Regions from separate parts of the Rhizobium sp. USDA 4016 genome, predicted to be linked through region 2. Evidence: riboswitches for the same ligand, from Rfam matches in the RefSeq annotation. Region 2 holds a riboswitch; each other region holds the start of a gene.
What was found. A riboswitch is a leader RNA that binds a small molecule or an ion and turns the genes downstream of it on or off. The one in region 2 is predicted to bind thiamine pyrophosphate.
Positions count from the first base shown of each region.

Region 1: another riboswitch for thiamine pyrophosphate. It lies ahead of thiB (thiamine ABC transporter substrate binding subunit); the one in region 2 lies ahead of thiC (phosphomethylpyrimidine synthase ThiC).
Region 3: another riboswitch for thiamine pyrophosphate. It lies ahead of ACZ9DP_RS08490 (hydroxyethylthiazole kinase); the one in region 2 lies ahead of thiC (phosphomethylpyrimidine synthase ThiC).

Region 1 is NZ_JBWCCY010000004.1:4,195,814-4,199,083, forward strand. It holds gene thiP (thiamine/thiamine pyrophosphate ABC transporter permease ThiP) at 1-112, opposite strand, end outside; gene thiB (thiamine ABC transporter substrate binding subunit) at 112-1,134, opposite strand; TPP riboswitch at 1,183-1,296, opposite strand; gene ACZ9DP_RS36495 (thiamine diphosphokinase) at 1,393-2,043, shown strand; gene ACZ9DP_RS36500 (ABC-F family ATP-binding cassette domain-containing protein) at 2,047-3,270, shown strand, end outside.
Region 2 is NZ_JBWCCY010000002.1:1,295,016-1,298,285, reverse strand. It holds gene thiC (phosphomethylpyrimidine synthase ThiC) at 1-1,719, opposite strand, end outside; TPP riboswitch at 1,812-1,923, opposite strand; gene kduD (2-dehydro-3-deoxy-D-gluconate 5-dehydrogenase KduD) at 1,987-2,742, opposite strand; gene kduI (5-dehydro-4-deoxy-D-glucuronate isomerase) at 2,748-3,270, opposite strand, start outside.
Region 3 is NZ_JBWCCY010000002.1:1,548,014-1,551,283, reverse strand. It holds gene ACZ9DP_RS08505 (carbohydrate ABC transporter permease) at 1-273, shown strand, start outside; gene thiD (bifunctional hydroxymethylpyrimidine kinase/phosphomethylpyrimidine kinase) at 287-1,087, opposite strand; gene thiE (thiamine phosphate synthase) at 1,084-1,719, opposite strand; partial or broken gene ACZ9DP_RS08490 (hydroxyethylthiazole kinase) at 1,809-1,904, opposite strand; TPP riboswitch at 1,953-2,049, opposite strand; gene ACZ9DP_RS08485 (FkbM family methyltransferase) at 2,281-2,544, opposite strand; gene ACZ9DP_RS08480 (O-antigen ligase family protein) at 3,186-3,270, shown strand, end outside.

The DNA of each region.
Region 1 (3,270 bases), on a different contig from region 2:
CTCCGGCAAAAAGCAACGAGAACGCTGCAAGTCCGACAAACAACGTGACGGCGGCGAGGCTGATCGCCCCGCCGGTCAATGCACGCTGCCGTTCGGCTGCGGTCTGCAGCATCAGTTCATGCTCATCGCCGCAAGCCACTCGTCGATCCAGGCCTTGCGGCTTCTGGCGACCTCGTCGGAGCTCATCAGGAAGGTCTTGGCCGGATTGACGAGCTTGCTAAAGGCATCCGGCAGCGGCTTGGAGGTTGCGGAAACGGGCATCATCCAGTTGTTCGTCGGGATGGTATCCTGGAAGCCGGGCGTTATCATGAATTTCAGGAAGTCGCGGGCAAGATCCTTGTCCTGCGCATTCTTCAAAAGGCCCGCGACTTCGATCTGGATATAGTGGCCTTCCGAGAAGGCTGCGGCCTGGTAGCGATCGGTATTCTCAGTCACCATGTGATAGGCAGGGGATGTGGTATAAGACAGCACCATCGGCGCCTCGCCCTTGGTGAACAGGCCATAGGCCTCGGACCAGCCGGGCGTGACCGTCAGGATGCGGTTCTTGAGTTTGCCCCAGGCTTCCGGCGCCTTGTCGCCGTAAATGGATTTGACCCAGAGCAGCAGGCCGAGGCCCGGCGTCGAGGTTCGCGGATCTTCGATGACGATCTTCTGCGAAGGATCACCTTCGACCAGATCCTTCATGCTCTGAGGCGGGTCCTTGATCGTTTGCGTATCATAGATGATCGCGAAGTGACCGTAGTCGTAGGGAACGAAGACATCGTCCACGAAGCCGCCCGGCACCTTCAGCGCGCCGACATCGACGCCACTTGCGTCGAACAGGCCGGTCTCCTTGGCTTCGGTGACGAGGTTCGTGTCGATACCGAGGACGACGTCAGCCTTGGTGGAAGCTCCCTCGAGCTTCAAGCGCGAAAGCAGGGCGACGCCATCGGCGACGCTGACGAAATTGACCGTGCAGCCGCATGTCTTCTCGAAAGCGTCCTTGACCTTCGGCCCGGGTCCCCATTCGGACGTGAAACTTTCGTAAGTGTATATGGTGAGCGTCTTTTCCGCGCCGTGCGCGGCAGACAAGCCGAGCGTCGCGGCGAAAAATGCTGCGGTCAGCGAAGAGATGATCGATGTGCGGCCGGACATGGTGCGCCTCCTTCTTGAGTTTCTTTTGAAGGGGAAAAGGGCGTTGCCGAATGTCACGCGTCTAATCCCTCCGCCGGTGTTAACCGGATCAGGTTCCGCGGGTTGGCTCGATGCCTCTCAGCCGGTATCCTTGCGGACATCCAGGCACCCCGTTAGAGCGTCGGCAGATGTATCGCCATGAAGGCTTTATGACAAGGGCGAAGCGCGCTGACCGTAGCCCCTTTCCCTTGGCCCCTGCTTTGCGCTATGGGCAATGCCATGAGCCAATCCACTTTCACGATCCTGCTCGGCGGCGAACTCGCCCTGACCGAGCGCCTGCGTTCTGCCGTTTCAGGCAGCCGCTTCATCGCCGCCGACGGCGGTATGCGGCATGCAGCAGCGCTTGGCGTGGTGCCGGAGCTTTGGGTCGGGGATTTCGACTCGACGCCGCCGGATCTGGAGGACGCATTTCCGCATGTCCCGAAACAGCCCTACCCGGCCGCCAAGGCCGCAACGGATGGTGAAATCGCCGTGTCGGAGGCGATTGCGCGCGGCGCACGGCGACTTGTCCTTGCCGGTGCGCTCAGTGGCGAGCGCTCGGACCACGCGCTGCAGCTCCTGCTTTACGCCGTCAGCCTTGCCGAACAGGGTTTCGACATTCTGTTGACTTCCGGAACGGAGGAGGCCGTGCCGCTTCTCGCTGGTAAAATTGAGCTCGATTTACCGAGGAACAGCCTGTTTTCGGTGTCCGGCTTCAGCGAACTGCATGGTCTTTACATCGAGAATGCCCGGTATCCGCTCATCGATTTTCATTTGCCCTTCGGCTCCTCGCGCACCATTTCCAACGTCGCGGAAGGCAAGGTTCGTTTTACGCTCGGCAGCGGCCGGGCGATTGTCCTGGCCCGCCCTTATGATTTTTCCGGAGTCTGATTTTTGGCCCCTCCCATCCTGAAACTCGACGATATCTTCCTAAGCTTCGGCGGAACGCCTCTCTTGGCCGGCGCGGCCCTGCAGGTCGAGCCGGGCGATAAGATCTGTCTGGTCGGCCGTAACGGGTCGGGCAAATCGACCCTTCTGAAGATTGCGGCCGGCATCGTTGAAGCGCAATCGGGCGAGGTTTTCCGCCATCCATCCTCGACGGTGCGCTATTTGGAGCAGGCTCCGGATTTCGCCGGTTTCAAGACGGTGCAGGCTTATGCGGAAGCCGGTCTTGGGCCGGGCGATGATCCTTATCGCGTGAGCTACCTCCTCTCGCATCTCGGCCTTACTGGCGAAGAGGACCCGAAGAACCTCTCCGGCGGCGAAGCGCGACGCGCAGCGCTTGCCCGCGTGCTGGCGCCTGAACCGGATATTCTCCTGCTTGATGAGCCGACGAACCATCTCGACCTTCCGACCATTGAATGGCTGGAAGGCGAACTTCAGAAAAGCCGCAGCGCGCTGGTCCTGATTTCCCACGACCGCCGTTTCCTCGAAAAGGTGTCCACGGCGACCGTCTGGCTCGACCGGGGTATGTCGCGGCGGCTCGACCGTGGCTTTGCCCATTTCGAAGCCTGGCGCGATCAGGTGCTCGAGGCGGAAGAACTGGAGCAGCACAAGCTCGGCAAGGCGATCGAACGCGAGGAGCACTGGCTGCGCTATGGCGTAACCGCTCGGCGCAAGCGCAACATGCGCCGCCTCGGCGAGTTGCAGACCATGCGCTCGCAGCATCGTGGCCACAAGGGGCCGCAGGGGACCGTGCAGGCTGCGGTGTCCGATGCGCAGGAATCCGGCAAGCTGGTGATCGAAGCGGAAAAGATCACCAAGACTTTCGATGACCGTCAAATTGTTGAGCCGTTCTCAATCCGCGTCCATCGCGGCGATTGCATCGGTCTGGTCGGACCAAACGGCGCGGGCAAGACGACGATTCTGAAGATGCTGACGGGACAGCTTTCGCCGGACAGTGGCACGGTGAAGCTCGGGACCAATCTCGAGATTGCAACGCTCGACCAGAAGCGCGAAGATCTCAATCTGGAGGATACGCTCGCGCACTACCTGACCGACGGGCGCGGCGAGAATCTGCTGGTGAACGGGGAGCAACGGCACGTCACCGGCTACATGAAGGAGTTCCTCTTCCAGCCGGAGCAGGCGCGCACGCCGATCAGGAACCTGTCAGGCGGT
Region 2 (3,270 bases):
GTCGTGCGAAATTCGCATGGAGCAGAATTTCGGGCCGCACATCGAGCAGAAATGCGCGACCTTGTGCGCCTCTTTCGGCAGCGTTTCGTCATGGAAGCTGCGGGCTGTTTCCGGGTCCAGGGAGAGATTGAACTGATCCTCCCAGCGGAACTCGAAGCGGGCGCGTGACAGTGCATCGTCGCGAAGACGCGCGGCCGGATGTCCCTTGGCGAGGTCGGCGGCATGCGCTGCGATTTTGTAGGTGATGACCCCGATCTTGACATCATTCCGATCGGGCAACCCAAGATGCTCCTTTGGCGTGACATAGCAAAGCATGGCCGTCCCGAACCAACCGATCATCGCAGCCCCTATGCCTGAGGTAATGTGGTCGTAGCCGGGTGCGATATCCGTCGTCAGAGGGCCGAGCGTGTAGAAGGGCGCCTCGCCGCAGACGGCAAGCTGCTTGTCCATGTTTTCCTTGATCTTGTGCATCGGAACATGGCCTGGCCCTTCGATCATCACCTGGCAGTCCTTCGCCCAGGCAATCTTCGTCAGTTCGCCAAGGGTTTCGAGCTCGGCGAACTGCGCTGCGTCATTGGCATCGGCAATCGAGCCCGGCCGCAGGCCGTCGCCGAGCGAGAAGGAGACGTCATAGGCGCGGCAGATATCGCAGATCTCCTCGAAATGCTCGTAAAGAAAGCTCTCACGGTGGTGATGCAGACACCACTTCGCCATGATCGAGCCGCCGCGCGAGACGATTCCGGTCACCCGGTTGACGGTCAGCGGGATATAGTGGAGCCGCACGCCGGCATGAATGGTGAAATAGTCGACACCCTGTTCCGCCTGTTCGATCAGCGTGTCACGATAAACCTCCCATGTCAGGTTCTCGGCAATGCCTTCGACCTTTTCCAGCGCCTGGTAGAGCGGCACGGTGCCGATCGGCAATGGCGAATTGCGGATGATCCATTCGCGGATATTGTGGATGTTGCGGCCGGTCGAAAGGTCCATGACCGTATCGGCACCCCAGCGCGCCGCCCAAACCATCTTTTCGACCTCTTCGGCCATCGACGAGGTGACGGCGGAATTGCCGATATTGGCGTTGATCTTCACCAGGAAGTTGCGGCCGATGATCATCGGTTCGGCCTCGGGATGATTGATGTTGGCGGGGATGATCGCGCGGCCTGAGGCCACTTCCTGCCGGACGAATTCAGGTGTGACATAGTCGGGGATATGGGCACCGAAGCTTTCGCCGTCGCGAACCATGGCCTCGCCTTGTGCCTTTCGGCCGAGATTTTCGCGGATGGCGATGAATTCCATTTCCGGCGTGATGATGCCGGCACGCGCATAGGCAAGCTGGGTGACGGCCCTGCCGTTCTTGGCCCGCAGCGGCTGGCGCTGGCCGGGAAATTCGGGCGTCAGCCGCTCACCGCTGGCAAAACCATTGTCTTCCGGGCGCACGTGGCGACCCTGATAGGCCTCGACGTCGCCGCGGGCCAGCACCCAGTCGCGCCGAAGCTGAGGCAAGCCCTCTTCGATGCGAATATCGGCCCCCTCGACCGTATAGGGGCCAGACGAATCATAGACCGCGACTGGCGGCTCGCCTGCGGTCGGATGAACGCTGATCTCGCGCATAGGCACGCGAATTCCGGGATGGATATCTCCCGCAACGTAAACTTTGCGGGATGCCGGCAAAGGGCCGGTGGTAACGGTCGGGGTAATGGTCTTTGCGGCAATATTCATGGTTTGAGGCTCCAAGTTGTGATTGGAGACCCAGTCCTCAGCCGGAATGATGGAAAGACGCCGGCATGGATTCCACGCGTGAATTCCAAGCCTTTCGAGCGCTCGCACCGTCCCTACGCCAGTATGAACTGGATCAGGTTCAACGGGTCACTGCGCGCGACAGCAGTATCTCAGCCCCTTGCCGGGACCCCCCTGGTGAATGTTCAAAGGTTAAGGTCGGGTGTCGCCGGTGTCAAGACGAGCGGCTCAGTTCACCCTCCTTTGCAGTCAGCGAGCCAGCCACCCGCCGTCGACCGGCAAGACGGTGCCGTGGACGTAGTCGGACGCCGATGAGGCGAGAAACACCGCCGCACCGCCGAGTTCGGCGGGCACTCCCCACCGCCCTGCCGGGATGCGTGCCAGAATGGCGGTACTGCGGTCCGGATCTTCGCGGAGCGCCGTCGTGTTGTTGGTGACAAAGTAGCCGGGCGCGATGGCGTTGACGTTGACGCCTTTGCCTGCCCATTCGCAGGCAAGCAGCCTCGTGACGCCGGCAAGGCCGCTCTTCGAGGCCGTGTAGGACGGAATCCGGATGCCGCCTTGGAAGGACAGCAGCGAGGCGATGTTGATAATCTTGCCCCTGCCCTTTTCGATCATGTGGCGGCCAGCGGCCTGAGATAGGAAGAAGGCCGTTTTGAGATTGGTGTCGATGACGGCGTCCCAGTCTTCCTCGGTGAAGTCGATCGCATCGGCGCGGCGAATGATACCGGCATTGTTGACGAGGATGTCGAGTGCACCGAAGGCCGAGAGCGTTTCGGCGACGATACGCTTTACCGGCGCGATCGTGCCAAGATCGGCCTTGATGGCATGGAAGCGTGCCCCAGCCTCCGTGACCATCGCCTCGGTTTCATCCATAGACGAGCGGCCGACGGCGGCAATCGAGGCACCTGCTTCCGCAAGCGCCATCGCAATGCCCTGCCCTATGCCAGTATTGGCGCCCGTGACAATGGCCACGCTGCCGGAAAGATCAAATGGATTTGCCATTGGACTTACCTTAAATCTGCGATCGCGATCTGATCCATGTCGGTGAAGCTCTTGTTGTCACCGGCCATCGCCCAGATGAAGCTGTAATTCTTGGTGCCAGCACCCGAATGGATCGACCACGGAGGCGAGATGATCGCCTGCTCGTTTGCGACCAGCATGTGCCGGGTCTCCTGCGGTTCGCCCATGAAATGGAAGACGCGCTGATCGGTATCGAGATCGAAGTATAGGTAGGCTTCCATGCGCCGGTCATGGATGTGGCTCGGCATGGTGTTCCAGATGCTGCCCGGCTCCAGCATCGTCAGTCCCATGGTGAGCTGGCAGGACTGGCAGACCTCGGGATGGATGAACTGGAAGATTGATCGCTTGTTGGCAGTTGCCGCTTCGCCAAACGTTAGATGCCGAGCCTGTTCGCGCGTCAAGAGCACCGTGGGATGCGGTTGATGTGCCGGCGTCGAAACGAGGTAGAACTTGGCGGGATTACCGGCATCAGCACTTTCGAAGCGGATGTCCACCGCGCCCTTGCCGATA
Region 3 (3,270 bases), 250 kb from region 2:
TCGCTACCGCTTGCGCGGCCGATCGTTGCAACCGTCAGCATCATCTCCTTCGTTGGCAGCTGGAACAGTTATATCCTGCCGCTGATCATGCTGAATTCGGAATCGAAATATCCGTGGCCGCTCGGCATCATGGTCTATCGTGGCGAGTATGGCACCGAATGGCAGCTGGTGCTCGCCTTCATCACGCTTACCATCCTGCCGACGGTGATCGTGTTCTTCGTCGCCCAAAAGCATATCATCGCCGGTCTGACCGCTGGCGCCGTGAAGACCTAAGCAGCCCTGTGCATCATGCCCAGAGCTGATGAAAATGCTGAACCGGACCGTGGCCCGAACCGACGCTGAGCGTGCCGGCTTTGGCAACGGCGGCAGCCAGGTAATCTTTGGCTGTAGCGACCGCGGCCTCGAGCGATCCGCCCTTTGCGAGTTCTGCTGCAAGCGCGCTCGAAAGTGTGCAGCCGGTGCCGTGCGTGTTCTTCGTCGGAACGCGTGGCGCTTCAAACCAGGTAATCCCGCTTTCGCTTACCAGGACGTCAGGGCTTTGCATCCCGCCAAGATGGCCGCCCTTTACGAGAACGGCAGAGGGACCAAGCGCACGCAGCTTTTCCGCTTGCCGCTCCATTGCATCTCGGGTCCCTGCGACCGGCTCTCCGAGCAGAGCGGCGGCTTCTGGCAGATTGGGGGTAAGAAGCGTTGCGAGCGGCAAAAGCCGGGTCTTGAGAAAGTCGATGGCATCAACATCAAGGAGGGCAGCACCTCCTTTGGCAATCATCACCGGATCGAGCACGATCGGTATGCCGCGGTGCGGCAAAAGGGCATTGGCGACAGCTTCGGCAATCGGTGCATTGGCGATCATGCCGATCTTCACCGCATCGACGCGGATATCGGCGAGGACCATGGCGATCTGCTCGGCGACGAAGTCAGCGGGAACTGCATGCACGCTGGAAACGCCCTGGGTATTCTGAGCCGTCAAGGCCGTCAAAACGGCCATGCCATAGGTGCCGCGCGCCGAACATGTTTTCAAATCGGCCTGGACGCCCGCGCCGCCCGAAGGGTCGGAGCCGGCAATGGAAAGAACGTTGCATATCATGCGCGTGCCTTTCGGATTGCGTCAGTAATGCTCGCGGCAGCCTGCCGCGGATCCGGCGTGCCACAGATAGCAGATACGACCGCGAGCCCCTTTGCCCCTGCCGCAAGCACATATTCTGCATGGGTCGCCTTGGGGCCGCCGATCGCGACCCCTGGTACGCGGCAGGCCCTCGCGCGCCTTGCCACGCCATCGATGCCGATCGGAGGCTTGTGATCCGGTTTTGTCGATGTGGCAAAGACAGGACCGATACCGGCATAGTCGACGATTGCCGGGTCGACGGCCGCGGCCAGTTCCTCGGTTGCCACCGAAAGTCCAAGGATCATCGATGATCCGATCTGTTTGCGCGCGTCGCGGGCGGCAATGTCATTTTGCCCGACATGCAGACCATCCGCGCCGATCGCGATCGCGGCCTTAACGTCGTCGTTGACGATCAAAAGGGCGCCGGTTTCGGCAAGCGCGGTCTTCAACGCCCGGCCAGTCTCAATCATGCTTGCCGTACCGGCATGTTTGTCGCGCAGCTGTATGATCGTTGCTCCGCCGGAAACCGCGGCGAGCGCCGTCTTGACCATGCCGATACCGGCGCACAGATCCGGGTCGAGGACAAGATAAAGGGAAAGATCGAAACGCTTCATCTCGATGTTACTCTTGCCGCAGCATCGAGTGCGGTTCCATCGAGCTGCGCAAGCGCGTCAAGGAGGCGCCATGAAAGGGAACCGGGCCTGATATTCATCGCGACGTAGTTGGTGATGCAATGCACGAGCGGCGGCGTCGCGCGCATGGCAGCGAAGAGTTGTCCGGGTGAAGTTCGTATCGGCATTTGCCCCTTTCTGGGCGGGGCAAATGCGCGGGGAGCCGGACTGAATAAGCAAGGCTCCGAGCGACTCCCTCCGCCAGCATTATCCGGTTCAGGTTCGAAGGGTACTTCTCAGCCCGTCTTGCAACGGACGCCCCTGTCTCTCATCGTGGTCTTCATTGCAGACAAATTTCTGTCTGTCACCCCTAAAAAAAGCATGGCTGATTGCCTGAAGTCAGATCCCGCTACCAACATCTGCCCTTCGAGAGCCTGATGGGAGAAAGGCGGGAATAAAGACGTTTTCATGCCGCTCCTTTGTCGAACTATGGCGGCTCCTTTTTCGGCAAGCGGCGGAGTTGCAAGCTTCGATGACGGCGATGACAAGAACGAGCCCCGACGCTCAATGCTCCGATATTTGTTGGGACGCTCCGGCGCGTTCGGCCGGAATGCACACCCACTCGTGGCGACTGCGATCATGTATTGCGTAATCGTTTTCGTTATATATTCTGGCTACATCGTCAAAATTCTCGGTAACTTCCACCACTATAAGTGGTCTTATATTCGCTAGACAGTGCGAACTACCGAGAAGCACATGGTGTTCGGCACTCTCCACATCTATCTTCAGCAGTGCCGGACGAAGGCCCGTCTCCCAAGAACGTGTCAAGCTGCATCATCTCGACCGTGACGGATTCCATCAGCGCATCGCTGAACGCATTTTCTCGGTTTTGTTCAAAATTTTTATAGTTTTTGTCCAATGAATTGTTCTGTCCCGACATGCCTTCTATCCAAAATTCCACGGGGCCATCGAGATCTCCACACGCGGGCTTCAACGATTTTAATGTTCGCAAAGCGCTCTGTATTGGTTTGAAGATACGGCAAATTGTTGGGCCCGGGTTCGAAAACGATAACAGTACCGTCATCGCCAACGATCTTTGCTAAATGAACCGAAAGATAGCCGATATGGCGGCCGAGCTCGAACGGTATCTCCGGGCTTTGCAAGCTCGGCAAGCGTCTTCATGATATGCGTCTCGCGGTGCTTCCCTTTGAACCAATATCCCCGATGTTTATAAAGGTTCAATCTTATGGGCGCATCGCGCCACCAATGATGGCGCACGACAATATCACGCGTTCCCCAGTGCGAAGGACATGGAGTGCAACTCGCCGCAGGGGCGGTATCTCGCCAGACTTCGCAGCGGCATCGTACGGTCTCCGATCGAAGATGTTTGAAGGACAGGCTCTCCAAGCTCGGAAGTTACTTCACTTTTTTGCGTTTTAGAATACCTTAAACCGACGGAGGCGTTGGCGATGAGCTTAAATGACGTTACATCGGCCGATAAAATCGATGAACGTGTAAGGGGGCATGGGCAACCTGCGGTCGCGACAATTTCGC